DNA from 4 places in the Mesorhizobium sp. M0074 genome. Region 3 is predicted to be linked to each of the others. Evidence: predicted binding sites of a transcription regulator. Region 3 holds the regulator's gene; each other region holds the start of a gene.
The links. The regulator PhoB, encoded in region 3, activates phosphate uptake and scavenging genes when phosphate is short. The targets are predictions, from matches to a motif close to TGTCATNNANCTGTCAT.
Positions count from the first base shown of each region.

Region 1 (4,501 bases), on a different contig from region 3:
AGATCGGTATAGACGCTGGATATGTCGCCGGCCCGGGCCGCCTGGCAGAAACCGGCGAGGGCAAGCGGGATCAAGAGAGCGCGCATGGCGGAACAACTCAGTTGGGGGGCGCAGCGTACCGTCAAATTTAGCAGCAGCCTAGAGGAAGTCAGGCTGCGCACAGTGGTCTGGTAAAACGGAACACTATTTCTTCAAACTTGCCTCTATCAGAAGATCGGCGTTGCGGGCCACCGACTGCGCCGGTCCGCCGGCACCGAACAGCTGGCCGCTAATATAGGCGCCCTCGATCAGCAGCAGCAGCCCGTCGCCCAGCGTCTCGGCGTCGCCGGCGCCCATCGCCGCCGCCATGGCACGCAAGCGCCGGCGCAATTCCTGCTTGTTGGCCTCACTCACGACGCGGGCCGGATGGCCAGGTTCGGGATATTCGACCGCGGCATTGGTCATGCCGCAGCCGCGATAGTCGGGCTTTTGCGTGCGCTTGCCGACGCGGGTCAGGAAAGCGACGATCTGCGCGCGCGGATCGCCGGGATAGGCATCCACCGCCTCGTCGAAACGCTCCCAGAATTCGAGGTCATAGTGCCGGAGGTAGGATGCGGCCAGCTCATCCTTGGACGGAAAGCTGCGGTAGAGGCTGGGCTTGGTGACGCCGGCACGCCGCACGATCTCGTCGACGCCGATCGCCCTGATGCCTTGCCGGTAGAACAGGTCTCGCGCCACCTGGAGAATCCGTTCGGCGGCGCGAGGCGGGGGTGCGTCATTCGCCTTGATCGTTGGTTCAATGCTTTTCATGCCTGGTCTGCCGGTTAGCTGGTTGACAATGTTACCGGTCGGTACGTATGTTTCGCGCTCCCGCAACGTACCGGTCAGTAACATGATAGCTCAATCCCGCCCGTTTGGCCAGCGCTACGCTTTCGTCGTGGTCGCCATCATCTTCCTCTGCCTGCTGATCGCAGCGGGCCTGCGTTCGGCGCCGGCAGTCATGATGCTGCCGCTGGAGAACAGTTTCGGCTGGCGGCGCGACGTGGTGTCGCTGGCGGCGGCCACCGGCATCTTCCTCTATGGCCTGACCGGGCCGTTTGCCGCGGCGCTGATGGAGCGGATCGGGCTGCGCCGCACCTTGCTTGCCGCGCTGCTGTTGATGTCGGGATCGACCGCGCTCAGCCTGTTGATGACCAAACCGTGGCATCTGCTCCTCACCTGGGGCGTGTTTTCCGGCGTCAGCTCGGGCGCCGTCGCCACCGTGCTCGGCGCGACCATCGTCAACCGCTGGTTCAAGACCAATCGCGGCTTGGTGATGGGACTGATGTCGGCGTCCAGTGCCACCGGGCTGCTGGTCTTCCTGCCGCTGCTCGCCTCGCTCGCCCAGTCGGGCGGCTGGAAGCCGGTCGCCATCGCCATTGCCGTGGCCACCGCCTGCCTGGTGCCGCTGGTCTATATGCTGGTGCCGGAGCGCCCGGCGTCGATCGGCATGGTCCGCTATGGCGCCGATGCCGACGACGTGCCGCCGGTGCCGCCAGCCTCGCAAGGCAATTTCCTTTCGCACACGCTGAGCACGCTGCGCCGCGCTGCCGGCACGCGCGTGTTCTGGTATCTGTTCGCCACTTTCTTCGTCTGCGGCTTCACCACCAACGGGTTGGTCGGCACTCACCTGATCGCCTTTTGCGGCGATATGGGCATTGGCGAAGTGCAGGCTGCAGGCCTGCTCTCGATGATGGGCATCTTCGATCTTATCGGCACGACGCTGTCGGGCTGGCTCACCGACCGTTTCGACCCGCGCAAGCTGCTCGGCGTCTATTACGGTATTCGCGGCCTGTCGCTGATCTATTTGCCCTATTCCGGCTTCTCGGCGACCAGCCTGATCATCTTCGCCGTGTTTTACGGACTGGACTGGATCGCCACGGTGCCGCCGACGCTCAGGCTTTCCAACGAGGCGTTCGGCGACCGCAGCGGGCCGATCGTCTTCGGCTGGATCGTCGCAGGCCATCAGGTTGGCGCCGCGACAGCGGCCTTCTTCGGCGGCACCATGCGCGAGCTGCAAGGCAATTACGAGCTTGCCTTCCTGATCGCCGGTATGACGGCAATAGCCGCCGCCTGCATCTCGCTGCTGATCAACACCAGCCGCCCGGCCTTTGATCCGGAACCGCAGGCGGCGTAGGGCGCAATCGGCCGTGCTAATCTCCCCCCTTGAGGGGGAGATGGCCGCGAAGCGGCCAGAGGGGGTCGGTCCGACTGGGCTCGGCCCCTTATCGCCGATGCAGGAGGCCGGCGCTCCGCGCGAGACGACCCCCTTCTGTCGCCTTCGGCGACATCTCCCCCTCAAGGAGGGAGATTCGCCTGCCTGTTCACTGTTATCAAACCTTCATCGTTTCGAAATGTGCCTGAAACATTGAAGCTGGAGCTTGGCGGCGACGTTCAATGCCATCCAGGAGACAGCCATGAACCAGATTTCGATGACGCGGCGCGCTTTCGTCACGTCGGCCAGCGCCGTTGGCCTGGTCGGCGCCTCGGGCCTCGCCCTTCCCTATTACTCGCGCGCCAATCAGCGCCCGGCTTTCACCCATGGCATCCAGTCCGGCGACGTCGACGCCACCAGCGGCATGGTCTGGACACGCACCAACCGGCCGTCGCGCGTCATGTTCGAGGTGTCGCCGACCGAAAGCTTCACCAATGCCGTCCGCCTGGCGTCGCTCGATAGCTCGCCGGCCAGCGATTATACGGTGAAGCGGCTGCTTACCGATCTCGCCTCCGACCAGGACATCTTCTACCGCCTGGTCGCGGCCGATCTTGCCGACATCAACGCAGTTTCCGAGCCGGTCGTCGGCCGCTTCCGCACGGCACCTGCCTCGAAACGCGACATTCGCTTTGCCTGGTCGGGCGACACCGCCGGCCAAGGCTGGGGCATCGACGAGACCGGCATGAAGACCTACGCCACCATTGCCAAGCACACGCCCGACTTCTTCCTGCATTCGGGCGATACGATCTATGCCGATGGTGCGATGAAGGACGAGGTCGACCTGCCCAACGGCGGCAAGTGGAAAAACAAAGTGCTGATCGATGAGAAGCGCAAGGTTGCCGAGACGCTGGACGAATACCGGGCGCAGTGGAAATACAACATGATGGACAGGCATGTGCTGGCGCTCAGCGCCATCTGTCCGACCTTCTATCAGTGGGATGACCACGAGGTGCTGAACAACTGGTCGGACTCGAAGGACCTGAGCGCCGACGATCGCTACACTGAAAAATCCATCCATGTGCTGGCGGCACGTGCGGCGCGCGCCTTCCACGAAATGACGACGATCCGTTACGAGCCGTCGGAGCCCGGCCGCGTCTACCGCAAGATCGCCTATGGTCCGCTGCTCGACGTGTTCTTCCTCGACATGCGTTCCTACCGCGGCCCCAACGGTCCGGATATGCAGGAGACGATGACGCCGCAATCGCGCATCCTCGGTGAACAGCAGATCAAGTGGTTGAAGCGTGAACTGGCGAATTCCAACGCAACCTGGAAAATCATCGCCGCCGACATGCCGCTCGGCCTCGTCGTCTGGAACGACGGCACCAAGAAGGTAGGGGCCGAGGCGGTCAGCAATGGCGACAATGGCCCGGCCAAAGGGCGTGAGCTGGAAATTGCCGACCTTCTTCGCTATATAAAGAATGCGGGTATCAGCAACACTGTCTGGCTCACCGCAGACGTGCATTACACAGCCGCGCATTACTACAATCCGGACAAGGCACAGTTCCAGGACTTCAATCCGTTTTGGGAATTCGTTTCGGGTCCGATCCATTCCGGCACGTTCGGGCCTAATGGTTTCGATATGACATTCGGCCCGGAGCTGAAGTTCATAAAGGCACCAACTGCCGAACAGGGTCAAAACCTGGCGCCTTCGGCCGGCCTGCAGTTCTTCGGGCTCGTCGAAATCGATGGCGCCACCGAGCAGTTGACGGTGCGGCTGATGGATCGCGACGACAGCGAGCTCTACAAGGTCACGCTCGATCCGGTGCGGTCGGCGTGAGCGACGGCGCCACTACCCTCGGGCCAGCCCGAGGGTAGGACGTATATCAATCGGGATAGCAGACGACGGGAATGTTGGGCCAGACGGCGCTGTCGCATCCGGCATTTTGCTGCCGCTGCTTGAAGGCGGCGCTGACCGGCCCGGTCACCACCGGATCGACGCCATCGGGAGCATCGGCAAAAAGCTGCTCCGCCGACGGCTTGTCGGACGGCAAAGCAGACCGCGTCTCCTTGAACGACGCCGCCGACTGCGCCGCGCCGGCCGCGAGGAGGACGGCGAGCGCGGTACATGCCAAAATCGGCCGGAGTTTGATGCCTATCTCGATCATGAAATTCGAACTGTCCGGACCATGAAAGGTTCCGCCTTGGTTAATAATTCCACTTCACACCAAGACATTTAAGATTTGGTGACTTTATTTGGTGGCTCGCCTCCTCTTTCGCAATTGCGAAAAACCCTGTATGAGCCGCCCAACCGAAAGAGGCAGCGCCTTT
Region 1 is NZ_JAMYUM010000007.1:89,072-93,572, forward strand. Features, by position in the region: gene NKJ73_RS11810 (hypothetical protein) at 1-86, opposite strand, end outside; gene NKJ73_RS11815 (TetR/AcrR family transcriptional regulator) at 184-789, opposite strand; gene NKJ73_RS11820 (MFS transporter) at 872-2,155, shown strand; gene NKJ73_RS11825 (alkaline phosphatase D family protein) at 2,436-4,010, shown strand; gene NKJ73_RS11830 (hypothetical protein) at 4,057-4,338, opposite strand.
Region 1: NKJ73_RS11825 (alkaline phosphatase D family protein) is a predicted target of PhoB. The motif match lies at 2,347-2,363, and genes of this name have one in related genera.

Region 2 (4,501 bases), on a different contig from region 3:
TAACTTGCACCTTGCAGGACAGAAGTGCCGTCGAAATCATCGAGGCGATGCTCGATTCTTGCGACGACAAGACGCCGCGCGAGGAATGGCATCGCGTCGGCAGGGATTTTCATATCGAGTTGGCGCGTCTATCCGGCAACGAGTTCCTGTTCAGAGCGGTTCGCGACGTGATGACACGCCTGTCGCGCGCCCGCTGGCTCGAGGTTCGCGACGAGGCAGCGCTCGGCCGTGCCTGGGCCGAACACCATGCCATTCTGTCGGCGGTGCGGGCCGGCGATGCCGATAGCGCCGCCCGCCTGCTTTCGGCCCATATCATCGGCAGCCGCGACCGGCTGGTGACCTCGCTGCGCAACGACCGGCGCGGCCTGCGCGCCCGGGGATTTGCCGTCGTCGCTTGAGTGAGGATCGGCTGCCATTGATCACGAAAAGAGCAGATGAGCGAAGAATGCTACTTTCGGTCTCGCTTCGCAAATGCCGATGGCGTAAGAGCAGCGATGGAAAACAACCGATTTGACACACCCGTGACCGTCAAGGGCGCGGCGGGAAGCAATCAGCTCTTGCGTACGGCCCGCGAGGCTTCCGACTACCTCCTCAACAATTGGCCCGGCAAGCGCAGCCCCAAGCACCGCGAAGCGTTGCAAGCCTGTCATGATGCGCTGGCCGGCGACAAGCCGGCCATGAACGCAAGACGGGCCTTTATTGCCGCCGCGCGTGAAGTGAACGTCTTCGTCAGCGACAAGGCGCCCGCCTGAGGCATAGCGGGATTTGACCGAGGCCCGGACCGCCTGACAGGCCGGGCGTCATCACTCGGTCGTTTCGGTTTTGGTTTGGGACTCGCTCTCGCCCTCGGGCTTCGATCGCTCCTTGGCTGCGACCTTGGCAGCCTGCTTTTCCGCCTTCTTGGCAGCCTTCTGCCGGTCGCGTTCCTTGCGTTCCTGACCGTAGTTCGGTGCTCGTGCCATATCGTTTCCTTTCATTGTGCTTGGCCTTTGCCTAGGAGCATTGGACCGCAAACACAACACCGCAAGGCACGATCGGGCTCCATATCTCGGCGCAGTCCGGAGAGCCCGGCTTTTCAGGCGCCGTCGCGGTCGAGGACGAGATCGGCCGGCCCGAACCGGTCCTTTGCCGTGAATTGCTGGTGCCAGTAGGGATAGAGCACGGGCGGCCTGCTGACCACGTCGAGCCGTGTGCGCTCCTCATCGGCAAGCACAAGGCTTGCAGCGGCGATATTGTCTTTGAAATGCGCTTCGGTTCGTCCGCCGATCACCAGCGAACTGACAGCGGGCCGGCCGAGTAGCCAGGCAAGCGCCACTTGCGCTGCCGACACACCGTGGTTCTTGCCGATATCGATCAGCACGTCGACGATCCGCCACAGCCGGTCCTCGTCGCGGATCGGCGGTTCCGACCAGCCGCTGAGCTGGCGGGCGGTCGGCTGGTCACGGTGGTATTTGCCGGACAGCAACCCGCCGGCAAGCGGGCTCCAGACCAGCACGCCGAGCCCTTGGTCGACCGAGATCGGCAACAATTCGTACTCGGCCTCGCGCGCTTCCAGCGTGTAATGGATCTGCTGGGTGACGAAGCGTGGCTGGTGATGACGGTCGCTGATCCCCAGCCCCTTCATAACTTGCCAGCCGGAATAATTGGAGCAGCCGACATAACGGACCTTACCCTGCGCGACCAGCGTGTCGAGCGCGGCGATGGTTTCCTCAAGCGGTGTCAGGCCATCCCACTCGTGCAGGAAATAGATGTCGATGACATCGGTCCTGAGGCGCTTCAGGCTCCTCTCGCATTCGCGGATCAGATGGTAGCGCGACAGGCCTTCATCATTGGGGCCTTTGCCGATCCGCATGCGCGCCTTGGAGGCGATCAACACGTCGCCCTTGCGCTTGCCGCCGAGCGCCTCGCCGATGATCTCTTCCGACACCCCGTTCGAATAGACGTTGGCGGTGTCGATGACATTGACGCCGGCATCGATGCAAAGGTCGATCATCCGACGCGCCTCGTCGAGGTCGGTCTTGCCAACCGCCGAAAACGCGCCGCCGCCGCCGAATGTCATGGTGCCCATGGTCAGGGTCGAAACCTTCAGCCCGGAACGGCCGAGAGTGCGGTATTCCATGTCGTATCCTCACGATTTATCGGGAAAGGGCGTTGCAAACGACAGCCCCTCAGTGAACCGGGCATTTGTAGGATAATTCGTTCCGCTTGTCGCCCGCCCCGCAGGGCAAGCTCGATCACATCTTGCGGATTGAACGCACAGCCAGCGCAGTAGTGGCTGCAATAAAACCGTCATTGCCGACCTATACTAACATCGGTCCAGCGCTTCGATTTCCGGCCGCCGGGCCGGGCGGCAGAGCGCCTGACAGCGGCCGACAAGGCCTGTAAGCGGAGCAGCGCAAATGACCGAGATAAAACAGAATTCCCCGGCCAGGGACTGGCTGGAAGCGGAACTCGCCGACACGCTCGACGAAGATTATGAGCTGGAAATCTCGGAGCCGGCGCTGTCGATGGAGATCGCCAAGATCTACAAGAATGCGCATCCGCCATCGATCGACCGCCTGCAGTATTTTCGCAATCTCATCACGCTGCAATCCGAATTGATCAAGCTACAATCCTGGGTCGCCTATCACAAGAAGAAGCTCGTCGTGGTCTTCGAGGGCCGCGACTCGGCGGGCAAGGGTGGTGTTATCAAGCGCATCACCCAGAGGCTTAATCCGCGCATCTGCCGCGTCGCAGCACTTCCGGCGCCGACCGAGCGCGAGAAGTCGCAATGGTATTTCCAGCGCTACGTTCCGCATCTGCCGGCCGGCGGCGAGATCGTGCTGTTCGACCGCTCCTGGTACAACCGCTCCGGCGTCGAGCGGGTAATGGGCTTTGCCCAGCCGGATCAGGTCGAGGAGTTCTTCCGCGACGTTCCGGAATTCGAACGCATGCTGGTCCGCTCAGGCATTACGCTTGTCAAATACTGGTTTTCGATCACCGACGAGGAGCAGCAGATGCGCTTTTTGATGCGCATCCATGACCCGATGAAGCAATGGAAACTGTCGCCGATGGATCTCCAGTCGCGCGTGCGCTGGGAGCAGTACACCAAGGCCAAGGAAGAAACGTTCGCCCGCACCAATATTCCGGAAGCCCCGTGGTTCATCGTCGAGGGCAACGACAAGAAGCGGGCACGGCTGAACTGCATCGACCATCTGCTCAAGCAGATGCCCTATGAGGAGGTGCCGCACGAAGAGATCACACTGCCGGAGCGCGTCTTCAATCCCGAATACGAGCGCCAGGTACTGCCGCGCGAACTGTATGTGCCGGAGAAGTACTGACTAAAGCGGCGAGGAAGGCGGCGCCTCCATGGCGGCGCCCTGCAACAAGCTAGGTGCGCTCGATGATGACATGCGTGGCCTTCGGCGTCGCGACCTGCTCGCTGCAGCGATAGCCGAGCTTGGGCATGTCGATGCCGGCAAAAAGGCTCTCGCCGGCGCCTAGCAGGACCGGTGAGATCGCCAGATGCATTTCGTCGATGAGCTTTTCCTTGAGATATTGCCGGATCGTAGAAACGCCACCGCCCAGCCGTACATCCTTGCCGTCAACCACTGCTTTCGCCTTCTCCAGCGCTGAGTGGATGCCGTCGGTCACGAAATAGAAGGTCGTGCCGCCCTCCATGACAATGGGATCACGTGGATGGTGCGTGAGCACGAAGACCGGCACATGGTAGGGCGGGTTGTCACCCCACCAGCCTTTCCAGCTGTCATCCGGCCATTCGCCGCGGATCGGCCCAAACATGTTGCGGCCCAGGATCCACGCGCCGATATTTTTGAAGCTGCGCGCGGCGAACGCCTCGTCAGTGTCCGTGGTCCCGCCATCCTTGCCGAGGACCATCTTGCGGAAGGTGCGGGTGCCGAACATCCATTCGTGCAGGGCTTCCCCGCCAACACCCAGCGGGTTCTTCAGGTCTTGGTCGGGACCGGCGCCGAAGCCGTCGATCGACAAGGTGAAAGCGCTGACGCGAAGTTTGGACATGAGAGCCTCCTCGATAACCAATTGTGAGATGCAAGCAGTTATCGGGGTAGCTTAACTGATTGCATTTTGCAAGCGGTATTTTGAATCGCCGGCGGGGCAATCGCTTCCAAATCATGTTGGAATAACTAATCTCAATGTCGGCGCCGCCCGTCATCCGCCTGCCGGCAGCTTCTCCCTGTATAGTGACGGGGAGAAGGGGCTGGCCGCAACGTCGATATTTTTGCAACGCTGGAGATTGGTGAAATCTTTTACGAACGCGTCTTTCTCCCTGCCACTTTACGGCGAGAAATGCCCGGCAGGGCAACGAGGGGCAGCGTAAACTTGAAGCGATGTCCTGCGGCGTTCCATGTCGCGCTTTGGACGAACGAACACTACTCGATGTAGACGCTACAAAGGCGCATCACCCCTTGAGCATCGCCGCCACTTCGGGCGCAAAGTAGGTGAGAATCCCGTCGCAGCCGGCGCGCTTGAAGGCGAGCAGCGA
Region 2 is NZ_JAMYUM010000021.1:85,138-89,638, reverse strand. Features, by position in the region: gene NKJ73_RS25390 (GntR family transcriptional regulator) at 1-398, shown strand, start outside; gene NKJ73_RS25385 (DUF982 domain-containing protein) at 495-752, shown strand; gene NKJ73_RS25380 (hypothetical protein) at 804-962, opposite strand; gene NKJ73_RS25375 (aldo/keto reductase) at 1,076-2,119, opposite strand; gene ppk2 (polyphosphate kinase 2) at 2,400-3,320, shown strand; gene NKJ73_RS25365 (dihydrofolate reductase family protein) at 3,370-4,017, opposite strand; gene hemB (porphobilinogen synthase) at 4,418-4,501, opposite strand, start outside.
Region 2: ppk2 (polyphosphate kinase 2) is a predicted target of PhoB. The motif match lies at 2,277-2,293, and genes of this name have one in related genera.

Region 3 (4,501 bases):
CATATGAGGACAGGACCATGGGCGAACACACAGTCGCTTCTTTCGACGAGGATCTCGAGCAGATCAGCAAGCTGATCCGCGACATGGCCGACCTCGCCGGTTCGATGGTCGGCGGGGCGACCAAGGCCCTGTTGAATTCCGACAACGTGCTGGCGCAACGCGTCGTTTCCGACGACGCCATCATGGATGCGCGTCAACGCGAACTGGACGACCGCGCCATCACCCTGATCGCCAAACGCCAGCCGATGGCCCACGATCTTCGCCATGTGGTCGGAGCGATCCGCATGGCGGGCGACCTCGAACGCATCGGCGACCTTGCCAAGAATATCGCCAAGCGCGTGAGTGCGGTCGGCCTCAGCGCCACGCCGCGGGACCTGTCGCATTCCATCGACGCGATGGCGCAGCTGGTTCTCATCCAGGTGCAGGGTGTCATCGAGGAATATGCTGCAGGCGATGCGGCCGCGTTGGCCAAGCTGCGTGCCGCCGACGAGCGCATCGACGTCAAATACACGTCCGTGTTCCGCGAGCTGTTGACCTACATGATGGAAGATCCGCGCAACATCACCGCTTGCACGCACCTGCTGTTCTGCGCCAAGAATCTGGAGCGGATCGGCGACCATGTCACCAACATCGCCGAAAATGCGTATTATGTGCTGACCGGCGAGCAATTGCCGGTCAATCGTCCGAAGCAGGACGAAACGACAATGTCCGCACCGGTGACATGATGGGGGTGCCCAGCCGATGATCGCACCACGCATAATGGTGGTGGAGGACGAGGAGCCATTGGGTGTGCTGCTCCGCTACAATCTCGAATCCGAAGGCTACCAGGTCGAGGTGGTGACACGCGGCGACGAAGCCGAGATCCGTTTGCAGGAGAATGTGCCCGACCTTTTGGTGCTCGACTGGATGATACCAGCGGTTTCCGGCATCGAGCTCTGTCGTCGGTTGCGGGCGCGCCCCGAAACCGAGCGGCTGCCGATCATCATGCTGACCGCGCGCGGCGAGGAGAGCGACCGGGTGCGCGGGCTTTCGACCGGCGCCGACGACTATCTGGTCAAACCGTTTTCGACACCGGAATTCATGGCCAGGGTCAAGGCGCTGCTGCGGCGCGCCAAGCCGGAAGTGCTGTCCAGCGTGCTGAAGGTCGGCGACATCGTGCTCGATCGCGAATCGCACAGGGTCTATCGCAAGAAGAGCGAAATCAGGCTCGGGCCGACCGAATTCCGGCTGCTCGAGTTCATGATGCGGCATCCGGGCCGTGTCTTCTCGCGCAGCCAGTTACTCGATAATGTCTGGGGCGAGACAATCTACATCGACGAACGCACCGTCGACGTGCATGTCGGGCGGCTGCGCAAAGCCGTCAACAACGGCCGGATGCCGGATGTCATCCGCACCATCCGCGGTGCCGGCTATGCGATCAGGGAAGATTGACCCGCCTGGTCAGGCTACGTTCTTTCTGACGCTGGGCCTCATTTGCGCGCCCGGCGCGAAAATCTCCTGGTCGACGAAGCTTAGCGCCCGCATCGCGCAGCCTTCGCGGATCAGCGGCAATTCGTTCGGCTCTGTATCGAAGGAGATCGAGTCCGAATGCTGGCCGCCGGCGGTCTGGGCGATTGCCTTCCGCAAGGCCGGCTCGATCAGATCGAAGGCGGCGGCACTGGCGCCGACCATCGCGACCGGTGCCGGATCGATCAGCGCGAACAGCGAGCCGAGACCGAAACCCAGCGCTTCGCCGGCCTTGCGGTAGGCCTCGCGTTCCGGCCCATCTTTCTCGCGCGCCCGGGCCGCCAGTGCTCGCATGTCGGCGTCGCTGACGTCGGCGATCGGTTCGCTTTCTTCGCTCATCTGCCTGGCGTTGCGCCAGATGGCGTAGTTGCCGGCATAGGCCTCGATGCAGCCGCGCCGCCCGCAACGGCAGAGCGCGCCGCCCGGACGATGGATCATGTGGCCAAATTCGCCACCCGAGGAATGCGTCCCGGTGAACAGTTCGCCCTTCAGCACCAGCCCCATGCCGATGCCATGCGAAAGCAGGATGGCGATGAAGTCGTCGCGATAGCGATCCGGATTGCGCCAGCGCAAAGCCACCGCCATCATGTTGCAGTCGTTCTCCACCGTTGCCGGGATGCCGAATTCGTCCTCCAGCATGTCGGCAAAGGCGATGTCGGTCTGCGGCGTGATCGGCGACCACAGCATGGCGCGTGCAGGGGAGTCGGTAATGCCCTGAATCGCCAGGGCGATGCGGGCGACACTGCGGACGTCAAGGTCTGGATCCTGCAGCCGGCGCCGGACGATGGCCATGCATTCACGGATCAGCTCGTCGCGCGGCATGGTCAGCGTGTCCAGCCGGCGCTGTTCCTCGGCGACCACCTGTCCCGTATAGTCGATAATGGCGGCCGACAGGAAATTCAGCGACAACACCACGGTCAGCACCGCCGCCGCTTCCGGGTTGAGGGCGAGGCCGACCTGCGGACGACCGCGTTTCAACGAAACGGGCTCACTTGCCTTGCTCTCGGCGAGGATGCCTTCCCGTATCAGGTCGGAAGAGATCGCCGATATGGTCGAATGACTGAGGCCGGTAGTAGCTGCGATCTCAGTACGCGATGGCTGGCCGGCCCGGCGCACCGCCGAGATCACCATCGCCCGGTTGCGCCGGCGCAAATCGTCATGGCGGATTCCGACCGACATTGTTTTGCTTTCCTCCCGGTTGCCGCGGCCGCTCATGAACCGGAAGCCGTCGGTAATGTCCGACAAATAGTGTCGGACGCAGGCAAATAGTGTCAGATGCAGGTGGCGCTGTCATCGTTTATTCCGACGCTCGAAAAAACTCGCAGAGTCATCAAAATCCATCAGAATCGATGTTGACAGCAGCCGGAGATCGGGCCAGTATTTTTTCGAGGCTCGAAAAAATTAGAGCTTCTAAGCTGGTCTTTGAGCCAATTGGTCACGCCGTACGCGGCGCAGGGAGGATATGATGAAGAAATTCACGACCGCCATTCTGGCGGGTGTCGCCATGACGCTGGCGCTGGCGTCGGTGGCGCAGGCTAAAGACAAGGTCATCGGCGTTTCCTGGTCGAACTTCCAGGAAGAGCGCTGGAAGACCGACGAGGCCGCAATGAAGGCGGCCATTGAGGCCGCAGGCGACAAGTATATTTCCGCCGACGCACAGTCCAACCCCGGCAAGCAGCTCACCGACGTCGAGAGCCTGATCTCGCAGGGCGCCAGCGCACTGATCATCCTGGCGCAGGACGCCTCGGCCATCGGGCCGGCCGTGCAGAAGGCACTGGACGAAGGCATCCCGGTCGTCGGCTATGACCGGCTGATCGAGAACAAGGACGTGTTCTATCTGACCTTCGACAACAAGGAAGTCGGCCGCATGCAGGCCCGCGAAGTCTTCAAGGTGAAGCCGGAAGGCAACTACGTCTTCATCAAGGGTTCGGGTTCCGATCCGAATGCCGATTTCCTGTTTGCCGGTTCGATGGAGGTGCTGAAGGAGGCCATTGACGGCGGCAAGATCAAGAATGTCGGCGAGGCCTATACGGACGGCTGGCTGCCGGCCAACGCTCAGAAGAACATGGAACAGTTCCTGACCGCCAACGACAACAAGGTCGATGCCGTGGTCGCCGCTAATGACGGCACTGCCGGCGGCGTCGTCGCCGCGCTGACGGCGCAAGGGCTGGCCGGATCGGTTCCGGTTTCGGGCCAGGACGGCGACCACGCCGCGCTGAACCGCATCGCGCTCGGCACACAGACCGTGTCGGTGTGGAAGGATGCGCGCGAGCTCGGCAAGAATGCCGCCGAGATCGCCTCGCAACTGGCCGACGGCAAGCAGATGACCGACATTGCCGGCGTGAAGGATTTCACCACGCCCGGCGGCAATACCGTCAAGTCGCTGTTCCTGACCCCGGTCGCCATCACCAAGGACAACCTCAACGTCGTCATCGACGCCGGCTGGATCAAGAAAGAAGAGGTCTGCGCCGGCGTGACGGCTGGCGCTGTTGCAGTCTGCAACTGAGCCGACGTTTCCGAGAAGTCCGAACGCCGCGGCCGCTCGCCGCGGCGTTTTTTCAACAAGAGTTGTTTTTCCGCTTCCGGCGGATAACTTCTAGGCTGCTTCCGGCATCCGCGGCAGACGGCAACCCGGCGGGAGAAACATCATGACCGACACGACGTCCAACACGCCGGTCGACAGCACGGCAGACCGGGCACGGGAATCCGAGCTCGGCATCGTTGCCCGATTTCTCAAGGCAACCGAACTCGACACGCGCATGCTCGGCATGGTCGGCGCGCTGCTGGTCATCTGGGTCGGCCTGCATGTCATTTCCAGCGTACGGCTCGGCGTCAATCCGTTCGACTTCGACAGCCGGACCTTCCTGACGCCACGCAATCTCTGGAACCTGTCGGTGCAGACTTCGGCCGTGGCCATAATGGCCGCCGGAATGGTGCTGGTTATCGTCATGCGCAATATCGACCTGTCGGTCGGCTCCGCCGAAGGCCTGATCGG
Region 3 is NZ_JAMYUM010000028.1:14,116-18,616, reverse strand. Features, by position in the region: gene phoU (phosphate signaling complex protein PhoU) at 18-725, shown strand; gene phoB (phosphate regulon transcriptional regulator PhoB) at 742-1,431, shown strand; gene NKJ73_RS29110 (ROK family protein) at 1,441-2,685, opposite strand; gene xylF (D-xylose ABC transporter substrate-binding protein) at 2,972-4,012, shown strand; gene NKJ73_RS29100 (sugar ABC transporter permease) at 4,155-4,501, shown strand, end outside.

Region 4 (4,501 bases), on a different contig from region 3:
AACAAGCCAACTAAGGAAATCCAGTATGTGCGGCAGCCGATCGAAGAAATGTCCGGCATTGGCCTCGTCGGCGAACCACATGGCTGTGCACATGGCGACAAGCAGTGAGCCGATGCCGAGCGCCGTGTAGAACCGGCGCAAGGACGTCTGGCGTCGCCAGGCGTCTGCTGCCTGCCGGACCGCGTCTGAACGAATTGTAGCGGCGAAGGTCATACGGGGTCACGAGCGGACACGCAAAAAGGGCGGCGACCGCATCGGCCCGAAAGTTGACTTTCGGAAAGCACGATGCGGCATCTAAGTGTTAGAGCGTACTTTGTGCGTCCAAGTGGACGCACGTCGCTCTAATGGACGCCGCCCTTTCCGCAATTGTCGTCAGCCGCCGATCGCGGCTTTGCGGGCTTCGACGATGACGCTGTAGAAGTCCGGCTTCACCGGAACGTAGCCGGTGAAATCGCCGCCTTCGATGGCCTCGAAGCAAGGCTTGTCCTTGGCCGGCAGGCTGGTGAAGAAGTTGGCGAGCTTGGCGCTCATATCGCCGCCGAGTGCGGTGCGCACGACCAGCGGGCCGTTCGGGATCGAGCCGGAGCGCCAGACTTCGACGAAATCGTTGGGGTCCACGGCGCCCTTGGCGACTTCCTTGTGGAAGGTGCCGGAGGTGTAGCCGTTCTTGAAGTCGCCGATGCCCGAGGAATCGTCAACCGCAACATCGACCTTGCCGTCGCGAACCGCGAGAAGGTTGTTCTCGTGGCCGCCATTGAACTGGGTCGAGGCGAAGAAGGTTTCGTTCGAAGCGCCAGTGTCCTTCGGGATCTGGGTCAGCGGGATCAGGTAGCCGGAGGTCGAATCCGGGTCGGCATAGCCGAGTTTCTTGCCCTTGGCCGACTTGATGTCGGTGATGCCGGACGACTTCAGCGCAAGGCCGATCGAATAATAGCCGGTCGCGCCGTCGGTCTGCTGGGTGGTGAGGATCGGGGTCACGGCGTTCGGATCCTTGAGGTAGACGCTGGCATAGCCCGACGCGCCAAGCTCTGCGAAATCGAGCGTGCCGCCGAGCAGGCCCTGGATAACGCCGTCATAGTCGGCGGCCGGGAACAGCGAGACCTTCTCGAAGCCGAATTCGGACTTCAGGTGATCGGCGAGGCACTGAAAGTTGCGCAGCCGGTCCGCTTCGTTTTCACCGCCAAGGATGCCGATGCGGAATTCCTTGATATCCTGGGCGTGAGCGGCGCTTGCCGCGATGGCGAGCAATGAAACGGCGCCAAAAACCATCTTCCTGAACATTATCTCTCTCCTGTTGGTCCCGGCCTCGCGCCGGTAGCGTTCGAATTTTTTGACAGGTGCCTTTGACGCGGGCGGGCGATCAGGCCGTTCTCAATATCCCGGGAATGCGGGCTCGAGCGGTCCGGCGGATGCAGCGATTTTCTGTTTGATGGCGACACTGGTGGAGGTGATGGCCTCGGAGATTTCGCCGCCATTGCTGTCGGCGCCGTAGACCATGCGCACGGCCTCGCGGTTGAGGGCTTCGGGCGGGCCGTCGAAGACGACCTTGCCGGCGGCCATGCCGATGATGCGGTTGCAGTAGGTGCGGGCCGTATCCAGCGTATGCAGATTTGTGATGACGGTGATGCCCTCGCGCAAATTGATGTCCTGCAGCGAATCCATCACCACCTTGGCGTTGAGCGGATCGAGCGAGGCAATCGGCTCATCCGCCAGCAACACCTTCGGCTGCTGCATCATGGCGCGCGCAATCGCAACGCGCTGCTGCTGGCCGCCGGAAAGGGTGCCGGCCGGCTGCAGGGCGGTGCGGGCGATGTCGAGGCGCTCGAGGGCTGCAACCGCCTCGGCGCATTCACCGCGGGAGAACATGCCAAATAGGTTGGACAGCGTCGAGCGGTGGTTGAGCCGGCCGAGCAGCACATTGGTCAGCACATCGAGGCGCGGCACGAGATTGAACTGCTGGAAGATCATGGCGCAGTCGCGCTGCCATCGCCGGAGCGGCGAGCCGCGCAACCCGGAGACCTCGACGCCGTTGAACAGGATGGATCCCTGGCTGGGATCGATGAGGCGGTTAATCATGCGCAGCAACGTCGATTTGCCGGCGCCGGAGCGGCCAATGATGCCGACCATCTGGCCTTGCGGAATCGCGATGTGAACATTGCTGACGGCGGTGTTCTTGCCGAACCGGCGGGTGACGCCGCGGATTTCGAGCGTAGCTGACATGGTGCAGGCTCCAGTCCAATCGCAATTGAAGGTCTGTTTACCCTGGCTAGCGCAGCCGCATGAACCTGCGGTGTCGGAACGATGTCAGTTTTGTTACTGCCCACAGCCTGGAGCGGGGCGGGATCAACTCGGCGCGAGAAGCTCGAATGGTGAATGGTGATAAGAACGGCTTCCCTGAGCCTCGAAACCTGTCCGCTGCCCCCATTCACATTCACCATTCACCATTTCACGACCCTCAGCCGCCATATTTCTCCAGAAACGCCTCCGCCGACAATTCCCGAAAATCGTCGAGCGCGGCGCGCAGCCTTGCATGGTCCCAGTCCCACCAGGCGAGCGCCTGGTAGCGCTCCGCGGTGCGGCGGTCGAAGCGTTCGCGGATCGGCTTGGCCGGTACGCCGGCGACGACGGTGTAGGGCGCGACGTCCTTCGACACCACCGCGCCGGCACCGACCGCCGCGCCATGGCCGACGGTGACGCCGGGCAGGATGGTCGAGCCGTGGCCGAGCCAGGTGTCGTGGCCGATGGTGACGCGTTTGGCGCGGCGCTTGGCGAAGAATTCGCTCTCGTGCTCGGCGTCGTCCCAATAATCCGAGGCGCGATAGGTGAAATGGTGCAGCGTCGGCCGCCAGGTCGGATGGTTGGTGGCGTTGATGCGCACGCTGGCGGCGATGTTGGCGAATTTGCCGATCGTCACGCACCAGACGCCACAGTCCTGCATCATGTAGGAATAGTCGCCGAGCGTGCTTTCCGACACCCGGCAGCGCTCGGCGATCTCGGTCCAGCGGCCGAGCGTCGAGTTCTCGACTTGCGCCGTCTCGTGGACCAGCGGCGTTTCCGACAGCTTTCTTGTCATGCGGCAATTTTCCCGGCGGCAAAAGCTGTCACGTCGATGACGCGGTCGGCCACCGCCTCGCGCACGTCGTGGTCGTGGAAGATACCAAGCAGGGCAACGCCGGCCGCCTTCTTGGCCGCGACCAGCGCAATCACCACGTCGCGGTTCCTGGCATCGAGCGAAGCGGTCGGCTCGTCGAGCAGCAGGATCGGATGCTCGGTGATGAAGCCGCGCGCGATGTTGACGCGCTGCTGTTCACCGCCGGAGAACGTCGCCGGCGGCAGCGCCCAGAGCTTCTCCGGCAGGTTGAGCTGCGCCAGCAAGGCGCGTGCCTTGCCGTGCGCGACCTCGCGCTCCTCGCCGCGCTCGACCAGCGGTTCGGCGACGACATCGAGGGCGGAGACGCGCGGTACGGTGCGCAGGAACTGGCTGACATAGCCGATCGTGAGCCGGCGCACGGCAAGCACGGTGCGAGGGCTGGCCGTCGCGAGATCGATGAGCCCGTCCTCGTGCTGGACGATGATCTGGCCTTCGTCGACCGCATAGTTGCCGTAGAGCATCTTCAGGATCGAGCTCTTGCCGGCGCCGGACGGGCCGCCGAGCACTGCACATTCGCCGCTCCTGATCGAAAACGACACGCCGGCGACGACAGGCAGTTTGATGCCATCGCGCAGATGCATGGTGAAGCTCTTGGCGACATCGGAGACGACGAGCGGGGTTGCCATCAGAGGGTTCTCCAATCGTCATTCGTCTGCGGGCCAACACCCCCCTCTGGCCTGCCCTCTTTGCCAAAACTTGCCATCTCCCCCTCAGGGGGGGAGATTGGCTGTCGCATTCGGTTTCGCCATTCTCCTGTGTCGCAGAACGGGCGGGACATAAAAGCTGCTGATCTCCCCCCTTGAGGGGGAGATGGCCGGAAGGCCAGAGGGAGGTACGCCGGAGCAATCATCGTCACACCTGCAGAATCGAGGAGACAAGCAACTGGGTATAAGGCGCGCGCGGATCGTCGAGGACGCGGTCGGTGAGGCCGCTTTCGACGACGCGGCCGTCCTTCATCACCATCATGCGCTGCGACAACAGCCGCGCCACGGCGAGATCGTGGGTGACGACGATGGCGGCCAGGCCGAGATCGGTGACCAGGCCGCGCAACAGATCGAGCAGGCGCGCCTGCACCGAGACGTCGAGGCCGCCGGTTGGCTCGTCCATGAACACCAGCCGCGGCCCGGTGACGAGGTTGCGGGCGATCTGCAGGCGCTGGCGCATGCCTCCGGAAAAGGCGCGCGGCTCGTCGTCGATGCGGTCTTCGTCGATCTCGACACGAGACAACCAGTCGACCGCCGTTGCGCGGATCCTGCCATAGTGACGGTCGCCGACCGCCATCAGCCGCTCGCCGACATTGGCGCCGGCCGACACCGTCATGCGCAGCCCGTCGGCCGGGTTCTGATGGAC
Region 4 is NZ_JAMYUM010000001.1:576,041-580,541, reverse strand. Features, by position in the region: gene phnE (phosphonate ABC transporter, permease protein PhnE) at 1-213, opposite strand, end outside; gene phnD (phosphonate ABC transporter substrate-binding protein) at 373-1,281, opposite strand; gene phnC (phosphonate ABC transporter ATP-binding protein) at 1,372-2,220, opposite strand; gene NKJ73_RS02855 (DapH/DapD/GlmU-related protein) at 2,456-3,073, opposite strand; gene phnL (phosphonate C-P lyase system protein PhnL) at 3,070-3,777, opposite strand; gene phnK (phosphonate C-P lyase system protein PhnK) at 4,004-4,501, opposite strand, start outside.
Region 4: phnC (phosphonate ABC transporter ATP-binding protein) is a predicted target of PhoB. The motif match lies at 2,302-2,318, and genes of this name have one in related genera.